DNA from 3 places in the Microbispora sitophila genome. Region 1 is predicted to be linked to each of the others. Evidence: predicted binding sites of a transcription regulator. Region 1 holds the regulator's gene; each other region holds the start of a gene.

Region 1 (7,158 bases):
GAAGTCGGCGAAGGTGATCGAGATGTCCATCGCGGTGATGATCAGCTCGGTGACCTTCACGAAGGTCGCGACGTCGAAGCTGTCGTCGTCACGCAGGAACTTCAGCAGGTTGATCGACGCGAGGTTGCACGAGGAGTTGTCCAGGTGGACATACTCCGAGCAGGGGTTGCTGGCCGTGATACGCCCGGTCTCCGGGCAGGTGTGCCAGTCGTTGATCGTGTCGTCGTACTGCACGCCGGGGTCGGCGCACTCCCAGGCGGCCTGGGCCATCTTGCGGAACAGCGACCGGGCCTCGACCTCCTCGATGACCTCGCCGGTCAGCCGGGCCCGCAGGCCGAACTTCCCGCCGGCCTCGACCGCGCGCATGAACTCGTCGGAGACCCGCACCGAGTTGTTGGCGTTCTGGTACTGGACGGAGACGATGTCCTTGCCGCCGAGGTCCATGTCGAACCCGGCGTCGCGCAGCGCGCGGATCTTGTCCTCCTCGCGCGCCTTGGTCTCGATGAACTCCTCGATGTCGGGGTGGTCCACGTCGAGGACGACCATCTTGGCCGCCCTGCGGGTGGCGCCGCCCGACTTGATGGTGCCGGCGGAGGCGTCGGCGCCGCGCATGAAGGAGACCGGGCCGCTGGCCGTGCCGCCGCTGGACAGGAGCTCCTTGGAGGAGCGGATGCGGGAGAGGTTGACCCCGGAGCCGGAGCCGCCCTTGAAGATCACGCCCTCTTCCTTGTACCAGTCGAGGATCGACTCCATCGTGTCGTCCACGGCCAGGATGAAGCAGGCGCTCACCTGCTGGGGCGAGCGGGTGCCGACGTTGAACCACACCGGGGAGTTGAAGCTGAAGATCTGGTGGATCAGCGCGTGCTTGAGCTCGTGGTCGAAGATCTCCGCGTCCTCCTCGGAGGCGAAGTAGCCGTTCTCGACGCCGGTCCTGGTGTAGACGCCCACGACCCGGTCGACGAGCTGCTTGAGGCTCGACTCGCGCTGCGGGGTGCCCACGGCCCCGCGGAAGTACTTGGTGGTGACGATGTTGGCCGCGTTGACCGACCAGAAGTCCGGGAACTCCACGCCGTGCTGCTCGAAGTTGACCGAGCCGTCCCGCCAGTTCGTCATCACGACGTCGCGCCGCTCCCAGCGGACCTCGTCGTACGGGTGGACACCCGGGGTGGTGAAGACGCGCTTCATCTTCAAGCCCTTGCGCGGGCGCTTGCCCGCCCGGCCCCCCGCGCCCGATACGGTTCCGCTCACGGTCTCCGTCATGATTTCCCCCTCCCAGGGGCCGGTGGAGCCCCTCTTTCGGACCACGCTCGTTACAACCTCATCGTCGCGCCGCGGCCACCGCACCCGCGCCGTGCCGCCGCCTTCGCCCCGTCCCGGTCTCCCGGGAGGCGCTCACTCCTCGATCGGCTCCCGGTCGCCTCTGGCCGCCCTGAGCCGCTCGATCTCCGCCTCGAAGTCGGCCAGCGTCTCGAATCCCCGGTAGACCGACGCGAAGCGCAGGTAAGCCACCTCGTCGAGGTCGCGGAGCGGACCCAGGATGGCCAGGCCCACCTCGTGGGAGGCGATCTCGGCCGCGCCGGTGCCCCGGATGCTCTCCTCGACGCGCTGCCCGAGCTGGGCGAGGGAGTCCTCGCTGACCGGGCGTCCCTGGCAGGCCCGCCGCACGCCGGCGATGACCTTCTCCCGGGAGAACGGCTCGGTGACTCCGCTGCGCTTGCTCACCATCAGCAGCACGGTCTCCTGGGTGGTGAACCTGCGCCCGCACTCGGGACAGGTGCGCCGGCGGCGAATCGCCGCCCCGTCTTCGGCCGCACGGCTGTCCACGACCCGGGTGTCCGGGTGGCGACAGAACGGACAGTGCACTTCATCGCCTCCCTGAACGCACATCCCGAACACAAGGTGTGGTGAACTTACACCGCTGTGACTACTAGATGTTGTGGTCCAACCGTAGGAGTGCCCGACCTTGAACGCAAGTCGAACCGGCCACGGGAGGGGAAGTGCCTGTTCGGCGCGCGTGTCGCACCTCCAGTCACCGCCGCATCACCTGCCCCGCGGGTCGCGGAATACGCCCTTTACGCGCTTTTCCCGGCCCATTTCCGTACGGCTTCTGACCTGGGCGTACAGCGCCCAGAGAAGATCGGGTAAATCGAACACGGGATCGATCGAACTCCCGTACGATGAGGTGGATGGACGGCGAGATCGGCGATTTCGCTGGATATCGAACAATTGTTTGACGGTGATCTTGAATCGCGGTACGGTCGCTCTGTGCGACATGAGGAACACGGATTGAGAGGTGGCATCGTGAGTGACCGAAGTGAGCAAGCGGATGGCGTCAGCGACCTCGCGGTTCGCAGGCGCGACTCGCTTGGCCTCACCCCCAGGCAGCGGAAGATCCTCGAGGTGATCCGCGACTCGGTCCAGCAGCGCGGCTATCCGCCGTCCATGCGGGAGATCGGGGAAGCGGTCCAGCTGACCAGCACCTCCAGCGTGTCGCACCAGCTCACGGCGCTCCAGCGTAAGGGCTACCTCCGGCGTGACCCGCATCGGCCCCGGGCCCTGGAGGTCCGGCTGCCGGGCGAGCCGGTGCTGTGGGTGGACCCGGACGCCACCTCCGAGGAGGAGGCCGGGTTCAACCGGCCCACCGCGGCCTACGTGCCGCTGGTCGGCCGCATCGCGGCCGGTGGTCCCATCCTCGCCGAGCAGAGCATCGAGGACGTGTTCGCGCTGCCCAAGCAGCTCGTGGGCGAGGGCACGCTGTTCCTGCTCCAGGTCTCCGGTGACTCGATGATCGAGGCCGCCATCGCCGACGGCGACTGGGTCGTGGTGCGGCAGCAGCCGGTCGCCGACAACGGCGACATCGTGGCCGCCATGATCGACGGCGAGGCCACCGTGAAGACGTTCAAGCGCAAGGACGGGCACGTGTGGCTGGTGCCGCACAACCCCAACTACGAGCCGATCCCCGGTGACGAGGCCACCGTGCTCGGCAAGGTCACGGCCGTCCTGCGCAAGCTGTAACCGTCCGCCGGTTCCGGACGCCGCACAGGGGACAAGCCCGGCGCTCTCGTGAGCGCCGGGCTTGTGCTGCTGTGCCGTGTTCGGTTCGCCGTCAGGAGGCGGTGCAGCTCACCGGCGACGGGACGCCGTTGGTGCCCGACCAGGTGCCGTTGAAGCCGAACGTGGTCGAGGCCCCGGCGCCCAGCGCGCCGTTGTAGGACAGGTTCGTCACCGTGACGTTGGCTCCGCTCGCGCTGAGCGTGCCGCTCCAGAGCTGGCTGATGCTCTGGCCGTTCGGGAAGGCCCACTTCACGGTCCAGCCCGAGATGGCGGACGACCCCGCCTTGACCGTGACCTCGCCCTGGAAGCCGCCGGGATACTGGTTGGCGACCTTGTATGTGGCGGTGCACGTCTTCCCGCCCGGCGACGAAGGGGACGCGGACGGCGACGCGGAGGGAGACGCCGACGGCGAGACCGACGGGGACACGCTCGGCGAGGCCGAGGGCGACACCGGCGGCGTCGGGTTGCCGCCCGTGGGCGGGATCAGGTAGGGCGAGATGATGCTCTGCTTGGCCTGGTCGACCGTCGCCCAGTCGTCCTTCAGGATGCCGCCCGTGTCACCCGAGTTGGGGTTCCACGACCAGTAGGTGAACGACATGCCGTTCACCCCGCTGCCCATGTACTTCATGAGCTCCTGGAGCCAGATCTTGTCGATGTTGCTGGCCAGCGTGGTGCCGAACTCGCCGACCATGATCGGCGCGATGTTCTGCTTGTACAGGTAGCCCCAGTACTTGTCCCAGACGGCCGGCATGTTGGCCGGGTACGACGGGTCGTCGAACCACGCCTGGTGGTAGACCGACGTGGCGTACTCGTGGGGCGAGTAGACGAGCCGGTTGGCCACGTTCAGCCGCACCGGGTACTGCCCGGCCTTGGTGAGGTTGCCGCCCCACCAGCCGCAGTCCTCGTCGTTGCTGGTGTCGTTGTCCCAGACGTTGGACAGGCCGCCGCTCGGGCAGCTCACGCCCTCCACGAAGATCAGCCAGTTGGGCTGCACGGACAGGATGGCGTTGCCCGCGCGCTCGGCCGCCAGGCGCCAGTCACGCGACTCGTCGCCACAGCCCCAGCAGGAGCCGGTGGCGTTCGGGTTGGTGCCGTCGGCGTGCGGCTCGTTGTGCAGGTCGGCCCCGATGACGGTGGTGTTGCCGGCGTAGTGCTGGGCCAGCGACTTCCAGTCGCTGATCCAGGTGGACTCGGGGACGCCCGAGGTGTACCACAACGCCGTCTGGCCCGCGCTGGTCGGGCGGTGCCGGTCGAGGATTATCCGCATGCCCTTCTGGCCCGCGTAGTCCACGACCTTGTCGAGGATCTGCAGCGGGGACAGGCCGATCAGGTCGGGGTTGGAGTACGTGTTGACGCTCGTCGCCTGCGCGCCCGGCTTCAGCGCGTCGTCCGAGAACGGCACCCGGATCGTGTTGTAGCCCAGGTTCGCCATGAGGTCGAGCTGGCTCTTCCACGGGTTGTTCGCCCACAACCCGTGGAAGGTCTTGTTGTCGGTCTCCATGCCGAACCAGTTGATGCCGGTCAGCCGGACCGTGGCGCCGGTGCTGTCGACGATCTTGTTCCCGCTGGTGTGCAGGTAGCCGGTGCCCGTACCGGCGGCGTTCGCCGGCGAACCGGTGACGACGAGAACGGTCGCCGCCATCGCGGCGGCGGTCGCCAGCCCGCCGAGAATTCGTCTGTACAAGACATGCCTCCCACGCGGGGCGCACGCCGACGGCGAGCCATACGGTCAGGCGCGCACCCCAGACCACCGCCGGAGCGGTGGTGGTCGCGGCATGCCCTGACCGCACGCCTACATCGATATGACTAGTTTGTGGCTCGGGCGTAATTTTGTCCGGTAGGCCAGCCGATCGTCAACGTCCCGTCACGGCACGATGTTGACGAGCTTCGGCGCCCGTACGATCACCTTCCGCGGCTCGCCGTCCAGGTAGGGCCGGACCTTGTCCGACGCCAGAGCCAGGGCCTGCAGGTCCGCCTCGGAGATGTCCGGGGAGACCTCGAGCCGGTCGCGGACCTTGCCCGCCACCTGCACCACGGCCGTGACCGACTCCTGGACCAGCAGCGCCGGGTCCGCCTCGGGCCAGCCGGCCTTCGCGACCGACGGCGCGTGCCCGAGCCGCTCCCAGCCCTCCTCCGCGACGTACGGCGCGACCAGCGACAGCATGATCGCCAGGGTCTCGGCCGCCTCGCGGACGGCCGGGTCGGCCGCGCCGGGACCGGCGTCGATCGCCCGGCGGGCGGCCGTGGTCAGCTCCATCATGCGGGCCACCGCGACGTTGAACCGGTAGCTCTCGACGAGCTTGGTCACCTCGTCGATGGTCCGGTGGACGACCTTGCGCAGCTCGACGTCGCCGCCGGAGAAGTCGATCCCCGGGGCGGACGCCGCACCGGCCTCGGCCATCACGCGGAACGCCCGGGCCAGGAACTTCTGCGACGCGGCCGGCGAGACGTCGGCCCAGTCGATGTCGTCCTCCGGCGGCCCGGCGAAGATCATCGTCAGCCGCACGGCGTCCACGCCGTACGCGTCGATCTGCTCGCCCAGGTCGACACCGTTGCCCAGCGACTTCGACATCGCCTTGCCGCGGTTGATCACCTGGCCCTGGTTGAGCAGGCGCAGGAACGGCTCGGTGAAGCCGACCAGGCCCATGTCGTACAGGACCTTGGTGAAGAACCGCGAGTACAGCAGGTGGAGCACGGCGTGCTCGACGCCGCCGACGTACTGGTCGATCGGGCCCCACTCGCGGACCTTCTCGACGTCGAACGGCCCGCCTTCGTAGTGCGGGTCGCAGTAACGCAGGAAGTACCACGACGAGTCGACGAAGGTGTCCATCGTGTCGGTGTCCCGCTGGGCGGGGCCCCCGCACTTCGGACACTCGACGTTGACCCACTCGGTGGCCGCGGCCAGCGGCGAGACGCCCTTCGGCTGCAGAGCCGCGCCGCGCAGGTCGGGCAGCGTGACCGGAAGCTGGTCGTCCGGCACCGGGACCTCACCGCAGTCCACGCAGTGGATGATCGGGATCGGGGTGCCCCAGAACCGCTGCCGCGACAGCAGCCAGTCGCGCAGCCGGAAGTTCACCGCGGCCTTGCCGGTGCCGCGTTCCTCCAGGACCTCGATGATCTTCTGGATCGCATCGGCCTTCGTCAGCCCGTCCAGCGGGCCGGAGTTGACCAGCGTGCCCTCGCCGGGCGTGGCGACGCCGGTCTCGCCCGGGTCGGCCAGGCCGGTGTGTACGACGACCTTGACCGGCAGCCCGAACTTGCGCGCGAAGTCGAGGTCGCGCTGGTCGTGCGCGGGCACCGCCATGATCGCGCCGTGGCCGTAGTCGGACAGCACGTAGTCGGCCGCCCAGACCGGGATGCGCTCCCCGTTGACCGGGTTGATCGCGTACGTGCCCAGGAAGACGCCGGTCTTCTCCTTCTCGGTGGACAGCCGCTCGATGTCGGAGAGCTTGGCGACCTCGGCGCGGTAGGCGGCCAGCGCCTCCGCCTGCTCGGGGGCGACGATCTCCTCCGCCAGCGGGGCGTCGGCGGCCACGACGAAGAACGTCGCGCCGTACAGGGTGTCGGGGCGCGTGGTGTAGACGGTGACCGGCTCGTCGCGGCCCTCGATGCGGAACTGGACGTCGGCTCCGGTGGAGCGGCCGATCCAGTTGCGCTGCATGGTGAGGATGCGCTCGGGCCAGCCGCCCTCGATCTGCGTCATGTCGTCGAGCAGCCGGTCGGCGTAGTCAGTGATCTTGAAGTACCACTGCGTCAGCTCGCGGCGGATGACGTCGGCGCCGCAGCGCTCGCACTTGCCCGCCACGACCTGCTCGTTGGCGAGCACGGTCTGGTCCTGCGGGCACCAGTTGACCAGGCCGCCCTTGCGGTAGGCCAGGCCCCGCTCGTAGAAGCGGGTGAACAGCCACTGGTTCCAGCGGAAGTACTCCGCGTCGCTGGTGTGCAGACGCCGCGACCAGTCGAAGGAGATGGCGTACCGCTTGAACGAGTTCGCCTGGGTGTCGATGTTGGCGTACGTCCACTCGGCGGGGTGGGCGTTGCGCTTGATGGCCGCGTTCTCCGCGGGCAGGCCGAAGGAGTCCCACCCGATCGGGTGCAGGACGT
Region 2 (7,158 bases), on a different contig from region 1:
GAAGAACGTCAGGTCGATCGGGCCGGTGGAGTCGTCCAGGGTGGTGAAGATGACCCGCTGCCCCGACCGCACGGCGGGCGTCTGGGTGGCGACCTTCACCCCCGCGACCAGGATCTCCGCGCCGTTGCGCTGCCGGAGCAGATCCCTGGCCCGCGTCACGCCGAGCGCGTCGAGCAGGTCGCTGTAGAAGTCCATGACGTGGCGGCTCACGTCCATCCCGAGGATCTCCAGCTCGGCCTCGACGGCCTCGGCCTCGGTCATCTCCGGCAGCTCGCCGGGCGTGACCCGATCGGTGAACCCCATCGGAAGCTGCCCCGCCGTGCCCACGGGAGAGCCGCGGTCGAGCGCGCCGACCTGAGCGATCAGGTCGCGCCTGGTGAGCCGTCCGGGCCGCCAGCGCGGCTCCCCCGGCCGCAGGCCGTGCAGCGCGTCAAACCCGCCGACCTCCACGATCCGCTCGGCGACCGGGCGTGAGGGCCGGGCCCGCTCCCAGAAGTCGGCCAGCGAGGTGTAGGGCCGGCCCGCGACCATGCGGTCCACCTCGGCCTCGCTCACCCCGCGGACGGCCGAGAACGGCACCCGCAGGCCGTAGCCGCGGCCGTACCCGCCGGGGCTCTCCTCCGCCGGACCCGTACGCTCGACCAGCCAGGTCTTCCCCGAGTGGTTGACGTCGAGGGGCAGGACGTCCACCCCGCACTGGCGAGCCTCGTCGAGGATGACCCGGCTCGGGTACATGCCGGGGTCGTGGGTGAGCACACCCGCGAGGAACGCGGCGGTGTGGTGCCGCTTCAGCCAGGCCGACTGGTAGGTGGGCAGCGCGAACGCCGCCGCGTGCGCCTTGCAGAACCCGAACCCGCCGAACGCGTCGAGCACCTTCCACGCCCGCTCGACGACGTCGGGGGCGTAGCCGTTCTCCCTGGCGAGCGGCACGAACCAGGCGCGTACGGCCTCGCGGCCCTCCGGTGTCCCGAGGGCGCGGCGGGCCCGGTCGGCCTCCGACAGCCCCGACCCGGTCATGACGTCGATGACCTTCATGACCTGCTCGTGGAAGACGACCACCCCGTTGGTCTCCCTGAGCACCTCGCGCAGCGACTCGTGCGGGTAGCGCGCCTCGCGGAAGCCGTGCCTGGTCTCCAGGTAGGGCGTGACCATGTCGGAGTTGACCGGTCCCGGGCGGAACAGCGAGATGTCCACGATCAGGTCGTGCATCGTGCGCGGCTCCAGCTTGGCGACCAGTTCACGCTGCCCCGGCGACTCGATCTGGAAGCAGCCGATCGTGCGGCTGAGGCGGATCATGTCGTAGGTCTCCCCGTCGTCGCGCGGGACGGCGTCCAGGTCGATGCGCCGCCCCTCGACCCGCTCGACCTCCTGGAGGGCGTACGCCAGGGCGGACTGCATGCGCACGCCGAGCACGTCGAGCTTGAGCAGGCCCGCCTCCTCGACGTCGTCCTTGTCGAACTGCGACATCGGGAACTCCAGCAGGCTGCGCTCGACCGGCGTGCGGTCGCGCAGCGTGGAGTTGCCGACCAGCACGCCGCAGGGGTGCAGCGCGATGTGCCGGGGCAGCCCGTCGAGCCGCTCCGCCAGGCGGAACACCGTCTCCAGCGACCGGTCGTTGAGCCCGCTGTCGCGCAGTTCGGGCAGGTCCGACAGCGCGGCCCTGATCTGCCTGGCCCGCACCTGCGGGAACGCCTTGGCGATGACGTCGATCTCGTGCGGCGGCAGGCTCATGGCGGCGCCGACGTCCCTGATCGCGCTGCGGGCGCGGTAGGTCTCCATCATCGACACGCAGGCCACCCGGTCTTCGCCGTACCTGTCGAGGATCGCGCGGTAGCAGTCGAGGCGGCGGGCCGACTCCACGTCGATGTCGATGTCGGGCAGGCCCTTGCGGCCCTCCGACAGAAAACGCTCCATCAGCAGGCCGTGTTCGAGCGGGTTCACCTCGCCGATGCCGATCAGGTAGTTGACCAGGCTGCCCGCCCCCGAGCCGCGGATCGCGCACCGCACACCCATCGCCCGGATCATGTCCGTGATGCCGGCGACGGACGTGAAGTAGCCCGACAGCCGCTTCTTCTCGATGACGTGGAGTTCGGCGGCGAGCCGGTCGCGGGCCTCGGCCGATCGCTCCAGGCCCCGCCGCTCCAGTCCCTCCTCGCAGCGGCGCCGCAGCAGGGGCACCGGGTCCTCGCCGACCTCGGGCAGGTGGAGCCGGGGCCGCTCGGGTTCGAGCAGGGGCACGATCTCGACGGGGTCGAGCACGCACCTGCCGGCCACGCGGCGCGTCTCGGCCAGCAGCCGCGCCGCCCGGCCGGTGTCGCCGCCGCAGATCCGCGCGGCCACCCGCGCCATCTCGGCGCCGTCCTTCAGGTACGCGTGGGCCGTCGGGTCGTCGAGGTGCCGCCCGTCGAGGGGCACCAGCTTGCGCGCCGCGTCGAGCACGTTGCCGACCTGGTGGTCGGCGGCGTCCAGGTAGCGGACCGCGTTGGTCAGCACGACCGGCACGCCCGTCGAGTCGGCCAGCGCGATCATGCGGGCGGCGGTGTTCGCGTCGCGGTAGCCGTACAGGTCGGACACCTCGACGACCAGGTCGGGGACCACCGCGCGCCAGGCGGACAGCAGGGCCCTGGCCTGGTCGTCGCGCCGCTCGGCCACCGCACGGCCGACGCCCGAGCGGGGCCCGAGCAGCACGGTCAGCCGCGGCCCGCCGTCCGGGCCGGTCGCGTGCTCGGCCACCATCCCCGGTGTGACGTACGGCTCACCGCGCTCCCCCGCCTGGTGGGCGGCCGTGACCAGGCGGCACAGGGCGGCCCAGCCACCGGTGCGCGCGAGCACGACGACCCGCGCCGGCTCGCCCGCCGTCCCCCGGCCGTGCCCGCGTCCGTGTCCGGTACGGCGGCCGGACGGCAGGCCGCCTCCGAACAGGTCGTCCGACGTGGAAGAACCCTTGTCGAGGGCGAGGTCCACGCCGACGACCGGGCGGACGCCCTGCTCGTGGCAGGCGATGACGTGCTTGATCGCGCCGTAGAGGCCGTCGCGGTCGGTCAGCGCCAGCGTGTCCATGCCGTGCTCGGCGGCCCGCCGGACGAGGGCGGCCGGGAACGCGGTGCCGTACCGCAGTGAGAAGGCGGACGCCACGTGCAGGTGGGCGAAGGCGTGCGTCACAGGCGCGCCCCCGTCCGTCCCCCGGTCCGTCCTCCAGCGGCCCGTCCCCCGATCGTCGTGGGTAGCTGGAGCGTTCCCATCAGTCCCAGGCCCTCAGCAGGAGCCAGCCGCCGCTGGCGGTGTCGAAGCGCAGTTCATAGGTCCCGACCTCCTTGCCGGCCGCGGCCCCCAGTCGCCAGAAGCGCCGCTCGCCGGGATCGGCGTCCGAGGTCTTCCACCATTCCCTGGCGACCACCCAGTGGTCCTGGATCTCGCGGACGGTGTAGAGCCGGTCACGCCAGACGAACTGAGCAGGGTGCCCGTCCCGGACCCATACCTCGATCGGATCGCCGTAAAGTCTGCTCAAGACTCCTTCTCCCTGTGGCTTCGTGGCCACCCGGGGGAAGACGGGCGGATGATTCGGGCAGAATCGCCGCTACTTCGAACATACGTTCCCAGGAGATCGAACGCAAGTCGGCGCGGCCCGTTCCCGGGAACGAAAGCCCAGGAAGCGCGTCCGCCGGCGGATCACTCGCCGAGCCAGATCCCACCGCCCCGGTAGGGCGGCTCCTCTCGTTCGGTGGCGTCCGTCACCGCCGCCCAGACGCGCGCCGCCCCCGGCTCCCTGACGACGGCCGCCACCCGGGTGTGCCCGAGCGGGCCCGCCGGAAACGTCCCGTGCGTCCACCGGCCGCCCGACAGGTGGCCGACCGCCGTGCTCCACTCGTTCTTCGAGTAGAACAGCCAGAACCCGCCCCGGCCGTCGGCCTCCAGCCGCAGGTGGGGATCGAGCTCGGGCTCGCCCGGCAGGCTGTAGCTCCACCGTCCGTTCTCACGCAGCAGGAACAGGGTGCGGCCGCAGAAGGTCACATCCTCCTCCTCGCCGCCGCAGACCCACGCGACCCAGCCGACGGCCGCCACCCTGCCCGCCTCGTCCACCGCGAGGTCCACGAGCTCGGAGAGCTGGTCGCGGTGCAGCGCGGGGACCGCGGGGAGCGGGACCGTGCTCCAGGACCAGCCGTTCCACCGGGCGACGGCGGCCCTGCCGCGACTGGAACCGGCCGCCCAGACCGCGCCGCCGGGCAGGCCGTCCACGTCCTTGGCGACCAGCGGCGGCCGTGCCGTACGCCAGGCCCTGCCGTCCCAGTGCCGCAGATCCGCCCGGGAGCTCCAGGGCTCCTCGGCTCCCCCGGCCCCGTCCAGGAAGTTGGCGTTCACGACCGCCCACACATCGCCGGGTGCCGCCGCGTGCACCCCCTTCAGGTCCGCGCCCGGGCCGGGCGCCGCGGTCCACCTCCGCCCGTTCCAGCGCGCGGCGGTCTTCTCGCCGAACAGCCACACGTCGCGGTCGGAGGAGGCGGCCACGGCGCGCGGCTCCATCGGCGGGGCCGGAACCTCGCGCCACCGCCCCCCGTCCCCGCGCAGCAGCAGCGGCGCGTTCGCCTCGCGCCCGCACGGCTCGGGCACGCGGGTGCCGGCCGCCCACACGGTCCCCTCTCGGGTCACGGCCAGGCTCGTGAGGCGGTCACGGTAGTCGTAGTGGGCGACGCGCCACCCGCCGGCCCGGTCAGGGCTCGGCTCCGGCCTGGGCGAGCCGGTCAGGCAGGAGGGCGAGGGCCGCTCCCGCGGGGCGGCCGTGGCGGCCGCGGCGTCGGTCTCGTTCCAGGTCTCGAGATCGCGAGGCGTGGTCGACGCGCACGCCGCCGGCAGCACCATCGCGGCCAGCGCCGCCGTCACCCGCAGAATCCGCGTCCGCATAACCGTAAGACGCGGCGGTCCGGCATCCGGTTCTGCCGGAACAGGAGGGGCCTGTTTGGCACTCGGGACAGGAGAGTGCTAACAGTATTGACGTCGCCGGCGCGGGCGCTGGGACCGGGCACTACGACGCGTACGCGGCGGCGGTGGATTCCTACGCCGAAGACCGTGGATGCGCATCGGAGGTGTACTCGTCATGCGTTCAGTGAGCGACCTTCACCCCGCCCGGTTCCGCTCCGGCGGCCTGCGGATCGCGATGGTCGCCCCGCCCTGGTACGAACTGCCGCCCCGCGGGTATGGCGGCATCGAGGCCATGGTGTCCGACCTGACCACCGCCCTCGTGCGCCGTGGTCACACGGTGACGTTGATCGGCGCGGGACGCGCGGACACCCCGGCGGACTACGTCGCCACCTATCCGGAGGCCCCCTCGTCGCGCATCGGAGAGCCGCTGCCCGAGGTGGTGCACGCGGCGGCCGCCGCGGCCACGCTGGCCTCCCTCGACGTCGACATCGTTCACGACCACTCCCTGGCCGGCCCGCTCACCGCGGCCTCCCGTACGGCCCCGACGCTGGTGACCGTGCACGGCAGAATCGACGGCGACCTCGGCGAGTTCTACCGCCGGCTCGGCGGCGCCGTCTCGCTGGCGGCGATCTCCGGCTCCCAGCGCAGGTCGGCCGCCGACCTGAACTGGGCGGGGGTCGTGCACAACGCCGTGGACGCCGCGGCCTTCCCCTACCGGGAGGACAAGGAGGACTGGCTCCTGTGGCTGGGCAGGTTCAGCCCGGACAAGGGCGCTCACCTGGCCATCGACGCCGCCCGCGCCGCCGGGCGGAGGATCCTCCTCGCAGGCAAGCTGACCGAGCCGTCCGAGCACGACTACTTCTCCCGGTTCGTCCGACCTCGCCTGGGCGCGGACGCCGAGTACGTGGGCGAGGCCGACGCCGCCCGCAAGCGCGACCTGCTGTCGCGGGCGCGCTGCCTGCTGTTTCCCATCCAGTGGGAGGAGCCGTTCGGGCTGGTGATGATCGAGGCGATGGCGTGCGGCACGCCGGTGGTCACCCTGCGCCGCGGCGCGGCCCCCGAGGTCGTGGTGGACGGCGTCACCGGTTTCGTGCGCACCTCGCCGGACGAGCTGCCGGACGCGGTCGAGCGGGCCGGCGACCTGGACCCGCGCGCCTGCCGCGCTCACGTCGAGCGGCATTTCGACGTCTCGGTCATGGCCGAGGGATACGAGCGCATCTACCAGCAGGTGATCGCGGGGGCCGCCCCGCGGGGCCGCACCCCCGCCCCAGCCCCCGCCCTCGCCGGCTGACCGGCGACTCCCGGCCCGACCGCGCCCTGCCGTACGTGCGGGCGGGCCGGGGCCCGCTCAGCGGAGCGCGCCCCTCTCGTACAAGGGCTCAGAGCGCGCGTTCCGCGTAGGCGGCCAGCAGCTGCGCCTCCGCGGTGTCGAAGTACGCGAGCAGCTCCCGCTCGGCCCGCTCGTGATCGCCGTCGATCAGCAGCGTGGCGATGCGCGCGTTGTCTTCCAGGTAGGGCTCGTGGAAGGTCCTCAGCTCGCCCATCACGTGGAAGGCCAGCCGCAGCTCGGCGAGCAGGCGCGCCATGGTCTCGTCCACGCGGGGACTGGCGAGCAGCGCGGTGATCGCGCGATGGAACCGCATGTTGGCGGTGCCGACGGCCGCCCAGTCGCCGCTCTCCGCGGCCGCCTGGCCCTCCTCGACGTGGTGCCGCACCTCCCTCACGGCCTCGGGCGCGGCCGTGACGGCCGCCCGCACGCCCGCCGTCTCCAGGATGCGCCGCATCGCGTAGATGTCCGCCACGTCGGCCGCGGCGAGCTTCCGGACGAAGACACCGCGGTGCAGCTCGTGCACCAGCAGGTTCTCGTGCGACAGCAGCCTGAACGCCTCTCGGAGCGTGTTGCGGGAGACGCCGAGCAGGTTCCCGATCGTCTCCTCCGACAGGCGGGTGCCCGGGGGCAGGGATCCGTCGATGACGTTCTCCCGCAGGACGTCGGCGACCAGCTCCGCGGCGCTGGCGCGATCGAGCACCGGCCGAGCCGCGCTCAACCGTGCCGCCCAGTCCGCCATAGCCGTCATCGCCCTAACCCCTCCTCGACCGCCAGATCACTCCCAGCTTAGGCCGCGGCACGCCGGCCGAATTCCGCGATCACCATTGGATTTCGCCCGATCACAGCCAGTTGTAGCGCAGAAGTAACCTACAAGAGGCTTGATGAATCGTTGAACAATCCTCTAGCTTCCA
Region 3 (7,158 bases), on a different contig from region 1:
TGCGGCCGGAGTAGAGGACGTCGTCCACGAGGACGACGGTCCTGCCGTCCACGCCGTCCGGGGGCAGTTCGGTGCGGCCGAGCGGGCGCGCGGGCCGCAGGCGGAGGTCGTCGCGGTACATCGTGACGTCGATGGCGCCGACGGGGACCTTGATCCCCTCGAACTGCGCGATGCGCCCGGCGATGCGGTGCGCGAGGGTGGCGCCGCGGGTGGGGATGCCGAGCAGGACGACGCTCTCCGCGCCCCTGGTGCGTTCGAGGATCTCGTGCGCGATCCGGGTGAGCGCCCGATGGATGTCGGGCCCCTCCAGGACGGCACGGGCCTGATTTTGGGCATCAGACATGAAAAAGTCACCACCTTTCCCGCCTCACGGGACGGGTCTTAAAAGGGTGTCGGGTCTGCTTAGAGTATCAGGGCCGTCTGCGAACCCCCTCCCGCCAGGGGTGATGCCCCCGAAGGGACCGTTCGCCCTCGGCGTGACAGAGACGTGCCGGGCCCGTTCCGGGGACGGGGGTGGGGGTGCCGGGGATCGGAAGCCGCATCGCACCGGGTGTCGGTGATTTCGGTGAGAGCACTGTTTGACGCTCTTTTTTCCAATCAGCTTGACCTTTGGGAGTGTCGGCTTTACCGTCACTGTCCGTAACCACAACACGCGACCTTCCTGGGTAAAACCCGACGCAGCGGTCACCGAAGGTGCCGGTCACGGGCACCAGCCCCGGTGTTCGGAACGCTTAGGACAAGGACGCACAATCAAGTGAGAAGAGACATAGAAAGCCGGGGGCCACACGATGCCGTCTGACTACGCCAAGTCGCTGGGCGCGCGCCTGCGCGCCATCCGGACCCAGCAGGGGCTGTCCCTGCACGGTGTCGAAGAGAAGTCCCGTGGGCGGTGGAAGGCCGTCGTCGTGGGCTCCTACGAGCGGGGCGACCGCGCGGTGACCGTGCAGAAGCTTGCCGAGCTCGCGGATTTCTACGGAGTGCCGGTGTCGGAGCTTCTTCCGGGCGGAGCCGCCCCCAGTCCGCTTGCGCCCGCTCCCAAGTTGGTCATCGACCTGGAGCGGCTGTCTCAGCTGCCCAAGGACAAGGCCGGCCCGCTTGCCCGCTACGCCGCCACCATCCAGAGCCAGCGCGGCGACTACAACGGCAAGGTGCTGTCCATCCGGCAGGAGGACCTGCGCTCGCTCGCGGTCATCTACGACAAGTCGCCGGTCGAGCTGACCGAGGAGTTCATCCACTGGGGCGTGCTCGACGCGGAGGCCCGCCGCGCCGTCGAGTCCTTCTGACCTCCCGCCTGGTTCGTACGCGGCTCCCCGTGACGATGTCCGCCCTCTCCGGCCCAAGTCGTGTACGAATCAAGCCCCTGCTGCGCGTGGCCAGGGCGGCGCCTCCGCAACGGGGAGCCGCCGGCACGAGTGATTCCCGCCACGCGGGGATAGGCAGGACATGACGTTTTACGTGGGCTCCGAGGTGGGCAGGCTTCGCCGGGTCCTGGTCGACATACCCGAACTCGCGCTCAAGCGGCTCACCCCGGGCAACAAGGACGGCCTGCTGTTCGACGACGTGCTCTGGGTGCACCGCGCGCTGGAGGAGCACCGGGAGTGGTGCGAGGTGCTCGCCGGGCGCGGCGTCGAGGTGCACCACCTCGGCGACCTCCTGCGGGAGGTGATCGAGATCCCCGACGCGCGCAAGCACATCCTCGACGGCAGCGTCGACGAGCACTGGTTCGGCCCGCTGGCCGCCGACGCGATCCGCAACACGCTCGACGCCCTCGACGCGGACACGCTCGCGCCGCTGCTGACCGGCGGGATCACCAAACGCGAGATCATGGAGCTGGGCTGCGACCCCGGCTCCATCGCCTTCCACACGCTCGGCATGGACGACTTCGTCCTCCCGCCGCTGCCCAACCACCTGTTCGCCCGCGACACCTCCTGCTGGGTGTACGACGGGGTGTCGATCAACCCGATGCGCAAGAAGGCGCGCAGGCGGGAGACCGTCAACTACGAGGCGGTCTACCGGTGGCACCCGCTGTTCGCCGCGGGATACGGCAACCCCGGCGGCGGCGGGTTCAACGTCTGGTACGAGGGCGTGCGCATGGCCCCGGCCACCATCGAGGGCGGCGACGTCCTGGTGCTCGGCAACGGCGTCGTGCTCGTCGGGGTGAGCGAGCGCACCCAGCCGCAGGCCGTGGAGATGCTGGCGACCAACCTGTTCCGGACGGGGTCGGCGACCCGCATCGTGGCGCTCGACCTGCCCAAGACCCGTGCGTTCATGCACCTCGACACCGTGATGACCAACGTCGACGTGGGCGTGTTCACCAAGTACGCCGGGCTCGGGATGCTCCCGTCGTACACGGTGGAGCCGGGTGACACCGACAAGGAGCTGAAGGTCACCGACCATCCGCCGGAGGACATGCACAAGGCGATCGCGCGGGCCCTCGGCCTGGACGACATCAAGGTCCTCACGCCGACGCAGGACGTGCACGCCGCTGAGCGCGAGCAGTGGGACGACGGCTGCAACGTGCTGGCGCTGGAACCCGGCGTGGTCGTGGCCTACGAGCGCAACACCACGACCAACAACCATCTGCGCAGGCACGGCATCGAGGTCATCACGATCCGGGGCAGCGAACTCGGCCGCGGACGCGGCGGGCCGCGGTGCATGAGCTGCCCGATGGAGCGCGACCCCGTCTGACCAGGCGACGCGCGGCGGCCAAGACCGGGCGATCCGGGCCGTGGGCGGAGCCGGAGGTCAGCCGGCCATGGGCAGGGTGGGGCGGCCGGGCAGGCCGAGGATCGACTCGACCTCGCCGACGAACCTGTCCGCTTCCGCTATGATCTCCTCTGCGTCGTTCTGCGTGACGGCTCGCACCATGCCCGCCTCGGCCGCCGCGCGCTTGGTCGCGCTCACCGCGAAGTAGGCCGCCCAGTCCGCGAGCTTGGGCTCGGCCTCCGGCAGCAGCTCCCAGGCGCTGCGCAGCCGGCGCCTGCGGCCGTCCATCGGCCGCGGACGGGCCGCGAGGATCCCGGCGGCCGCGCGGAGGGCCGCCAGATGGGCCGACACGTAGCGGTCCGCGGGGGTGGGCCCGACGGTGGCGTCCGCGAGGCATGCCCTGGCGTCCGCGAGGTGTGCCAGAACCGCCTGCGAGAGCCGGGGCCCGCTCTTCTGATCGTCGTTCTGCTCAGTCATGCCCGCCTCCTTGAGTCGTGGCACTCCGGCGAAGGTCGCCGGTGACTTCACAGTCGCAGATCGCACCGACAATTTCGCCGGCCGGGAGATCCCGTGAACCGCTCGAGATCGCCCGACGCTTTCTCAGGCTCCCGTGGGCGGCCGGACGAGGAGCTTCCCCTCTCCCCGTCCGGCCCACGCCGCGGGCCGTGCCGCATCCGTCTCCGCCGACGACGAAGGCACGAATCCAACGGGGTGGGCGCGAGCCGCGAGTCCCACGCCCACTCCATCGAACATAGATTCGACCATGTCCCATGTCAAGGCTGTCAACGAATACGTGTTCGAGGACCGCGTTCGAAACATGGGCGAGAGACGACGGAGGGGCCCCGCGCGACACCACGCGCGGGGGCCCACCGGGGTTGGGATCAGCGCCTGTAGGCGCCCCAGACGTGCACGGGGACGCCCTTGCCGAGCATGCCGGGCAGGATCTCGGCCACGTTCATGGGCAGCCGCACGCAGCCGTGCGACGCGGGGTAGAGCGGCACCGACAGCGCGCCGTGGAGCGCGATGCCGCCGTTGAAGAAGATCGGGTTGTAGAGCTGCCCGAGGTAGGACCGGTGCCAGCCCTTGACCCGCCAGGTGGTCTTGTAGTCGCCGGTCGGCGTGCGGGCACTGCCGGAGAACCGCTGCCGCTTGCCGTTCCAGGTGGCGTACTCGGTGTAGGGGATGCCGCTGCCGCTGGAGATGTGGCTGATCAGCACCGGCGCGCCGCCCCGGTACAGAACCATCACCTGCTTGGTCAGGTTCACCTCGACGCGGGTCGCCTTGCCTCTGGGCACCAGGACCTGGGGCGCCCGGGGGTTCTCCAGCGCCTTCCAGGTGCGGGCGGCGACCGTGCTGGTCGGCGTGATCCCCTGCACCTTCTGGAACGCCCACACCGCCGTCAGCGTGGTCCCGCCGTACCGGCCGTCGGCACTGCCGGGCATGTACCCGAGCTCCTTGAGCCGGGCCTGCAGCGCCTTCACGGCGGAGCCCTTGGCGCCGAGCTTGAGCGTCTTGCCCGGGGCGGTGAACGGCGCGTAACCGGTGGCGCGGGCGGGGACGGCGCCTCGTGCCGGGAGCGCGGGAAGCGCCGAGGACGCCGGGAGCACGGTCCCCGTGGTCACCACTCCCGCCGGCGCGGCGGTGCGCGCCTGCGCCGTGCCGGCGACGCCGGTCGCCGCCAAGGCCGCTGCGAACGTCACGGCCCCCACTGCGACGAGCAGTCCCCGTCGACTCCTCATCATGACCAACCCCCTCATAAGCCCGTTTTCTCGATCAAAGGACTCACCTTACGGTCCGATTGTGAGCCGCGTGATCGTAAGTGGCCATAATCGGCCGCGTATGTCCTGGCAATCCGTTTAGAGTGACCAGGTGGCAGAAAAGTTGCATCCCAACGTCGTCCGGGTCCAGGAGGCCCTGCGGGCCCACGCGGTGACGGGCGAGGTCGTCGTGCTGGACGAGGCCGCCCCGACGGCCGCCACGGCGGCGGCCCAGCTGGGCTGCGAGGTCGGCGCGATCGCCAACAGCCTGATCTTCGACGCGGACGGCGCGCCGCTGCTGGTGCTGACCAGCGGAGCCCACCGCGTGAACACCGAGCTGGTCGCGCGGCTCGTGGGCGCGGCGAAAGTGCGGCGGGCCACACCGGAGTTCGTCCGCGAGCACACCGGACAGCCCATCGGCGGCGTCGCCCCGGTCGGGCACCCCGCGCCCGTACGGACGCTGGTGGACAGCTGGCTGGGCAAACACGAGGTCGTGTGGGCCGCCGCAGGGCACCCTCACACCGTCTTCCCCACGTCCTTCGACGAGCTGCTGCGCATCACCGGGGGCACGGCCGCCGAGGTGGAGTGACGCCTGCCGGACCGGCCCGGCGTCGTTTTGCTAGTGTGCGACGCGTGATCCGACTGCGACGGGTGGGCCCCGACCAATTCAGGGCGGCGCTGGACACCGTGCTGGAGATCTACACGGTCGCCATGCGCCCGCCGTCGGACCAGCTCGCGGGCCGCATGGCGATCATGCGTAACCACGCCACCTATCCCGACTTCGACTGCGTGCTCGCGGAGGACACGCAGGCCTCCGCGATCGCCGGCTTCGCGTACGGCTTCCACGGCGGCCAGGGGCAGTGGTGGCACGACGTCGTACGCGGGGCGCTGCAGGACCGGGCCGGGCCGGTGGTGGCGGAGGACTGGTTCGGCGACGCCCTGGAGATCGCCGAGGTCCACGTGCGCCCCGAGTATCAGGGCCGGGGAATCGGCCGGCGGCTGATCCACACGCTGTGCGATGGCCGCCCTGAGCGTACGGCCGTGCTGTCGACGCACGACGCGCCCACGGTGGCCCGGCATCTCTACCGGGACGTCGGCTTCGCCGACCTGATGACCCGGTTCGTCTTCCCCGGCGGCTACGAGGAGTACGTCATCGCCGGGGTTCGGCTGCCGCTGTCCGAGCGCGGGGCCGGCGAGGGCTGACGGAACCGGCCGGCTCAGCCGGCGACGGTGGCGGGCACGCTGTGCAGCGCCTGGAACACCTCGCGCGTCGCGCTCGACCGGTTGAAGGTGATGAAGTGGATGCCGGGCGCGCCCTCGTCGAGAAGCTTCTGGCACAGCTCGACGGCGTGTTCGATGCCGAGGCGGCGGACCGCGGCCGGGTCGTCGGCGACGGCCTCGAACCGCTCGGCCAGCTCCGGCGGGAACGGTGCGCCGGACAGCTGCTCCGACCGGGCGATCGTGCTCATCTGCGTGACGGGCATGATGCCGGGGATGATCGGGGTGTCGCACCCCTGGGCCGCCACGCGGTCGCGCAGCCGCAGGTAGTCGTCCGCCTTGAAGAACATCTGCGTGATCGCGTAGTCCGCGCCGGCCCGGCACTTCTGCACGAAATACTTGGTGTCCGACTCGATGGTCGCCGACCTGGGGTGCTTGTACGGGAAGGCCGCCACCCCCACACAGAAGTCGCCCGCCTGGCGGATCAGCCGCACCAGCTCCTCGGCGTACAGGACGCCCTCCGGGTGCTTGACCCACTCGTCCAGGGGGTTGCCGCCGCGCGGGTCGCCGCGTACGGCGAGGATGTTGCGCACGCCCGCGTCGGCGAACCTGCCGACCAGGTGACGCAGCTCGCGGATCGAGTGGTCGACCGCGGTGAAGTGGGCGACGGGGGTCAGCGTCGTCTCGTGCGCCAGCCGCTCGACGATGTCCACCGTGCGGTCGCGGGTCGAGCCGCCGGCGCCGTAGGTCACGGAGACGAACGTCGGCCGCAGCGCTTCCAGCTCACGGATCGCCCGCCACAGCTGGCGCTCCCCCTCGTCGGTCTTGGGCGGGAGGAACTCGAACGAGAACGAGCGCTCGCCCGCCGCCAGCAGTTCACGGACCGTCGGGACGCGATCAGGAAGCCGCGAGGGCAGACCGAGAGCCATACCGGCAAGGGTACAGCGATGGCGGTTTTCGCGACCCCCACGGTCTTGCTATGTGGACGTTTTCCCTAACAGAGTGAGTTAACCCACTTGAAGGGGATCTGCTGCTGTGTGTCCGGATCAACCCCGGTTAGTCTCAGAGCATGACCGCTTCCGCCGCCTCGCTCGATTCCATCCGTACGGAGGTGGACCGCGCACTCCGGGAGTTCCTCGACCGGCAGCGACCACACTTCGGTGACCCCCATCTGGCCGCCCTGCTGTCCGCCGCGGAGGACTTCCTGGCGGGCGGCAAACGGCTGCGTCCCGCCTTCTGTCACTGGGGATGGCGCGCCGCCGGGGGAGGCGACGACCCGGGACTGCACTCCGCCGCCGCCTCGCTGGAACTGCTGCAGGCCAGCGCGCTCATCCACGACGACGTCATGGACGCGAGCGACGTGCGCAGGGGCATGCCGTCGGCGCACCGCCGGTTCGAGCGGATGCACACCGAGGCGGGCTGGCACGGCTCCGCTCGGCAGTTCGGCGAGGGCTCGGCCGTGCTGCTGGGGAACCTG

What was found. The regulator LexA, encoded in region 1, represses DNA repair genes until DNA is damaged. The targets are predictions, from matches to a motif close to TCGAACANNTGTTCGA.
Region 2: a site for LexA is predicted at 3,583-3,598, ahead of IL992_RS38280 (DUF6504 family protein). Genes of this name have one in related genera too.
Region 3: a site for LexA is predicted at 3,452-3,467, ahead of IL992_RS08805 (SAV_6107 family HEPN domain-containing protein). Genes of this name have one in related genera too.

Annotation. Positions count from the first base shown of each region.
Region 1 covers NZ_JADBGC010000014.1:144,778-151,935, forward strand. Annotated here, with positions in the region: gene IL992_RS25615 (vitamin B12-dependent ribonucleotide reductase) at 1-1,260, opposite strand, end outside; gene nrdR (transcriptional regulator NrdR) at 1,393-1,863, opposite strand; gene lexA (transcriptional repressor LexA) at 2,299-3,015, shown strand; gene IL992_RS25630 (cellulase family glycosylhydrolase) at 3,107-4,738, opposite strand; gene leuS (leucine--tRNA ligase) at 4,919-7,158, opposite strand, start outside.
Region 2 covers NZ_JADBGC010000029.1:92,392-99,549, forward strand. Annotated here, with positions in the region: gene IL992_RS38275 (DNA polymerase III subunit alpha) at 1-3,162, opposite strand, end outside; gene IL992_RS38280 (DUF6504 family protein) at 3,242-3,508, opposite strand; gene IL992_RS38285 (hypothetical protein) at 3,670-4,899, opposite strand; gene IL992_RS38290 (glycosyltransferase family 4 protein) at 5,093-6,208, shown strand; gene IL992_RS38295 (GntR family transcriptional regulator) at 6,297-6,995, opposite strand.
Region 3 covers NZ_JADBGC010000004.1:155,519-162,676, reverse strand. Annotated here, with positions in the region: gene pyrR (bifunctional pyr operon transcriptional regulator/uracil phosphoribosyltransferase PyrR) at 1-343, opposite strand, end outside; gene bldD (transcriptional regulator BldD) at 789-1,283, shown strand; gene IL992_RS08810 (arginine deiminase) at 1,444-2,688, shown strand; gene IL992_RS08805 (SAV_6107 family HEPN domain-containing protein) at 2,746-3,183, opposite strand; gene IL992_RS08800 (L,D-transpeptidase family protein) at 3,588-4,406, opposite strand; gene IL992_RS08795 (YbaK/EbsC family protein) at 4,576-5,052, shown strand; gene IL992_RS08790 (GNAT family N-acetyltransferase) at 5,097-5,666, shown strand; gene metF (methylenetetrahydrofolate reductase [NAD(P)H]) at 5,681-6,610, opposite strand; gene IL992_RS08780 (polyprenyl synthetase family protein) at 6,751-7,158, shown strand, end outside.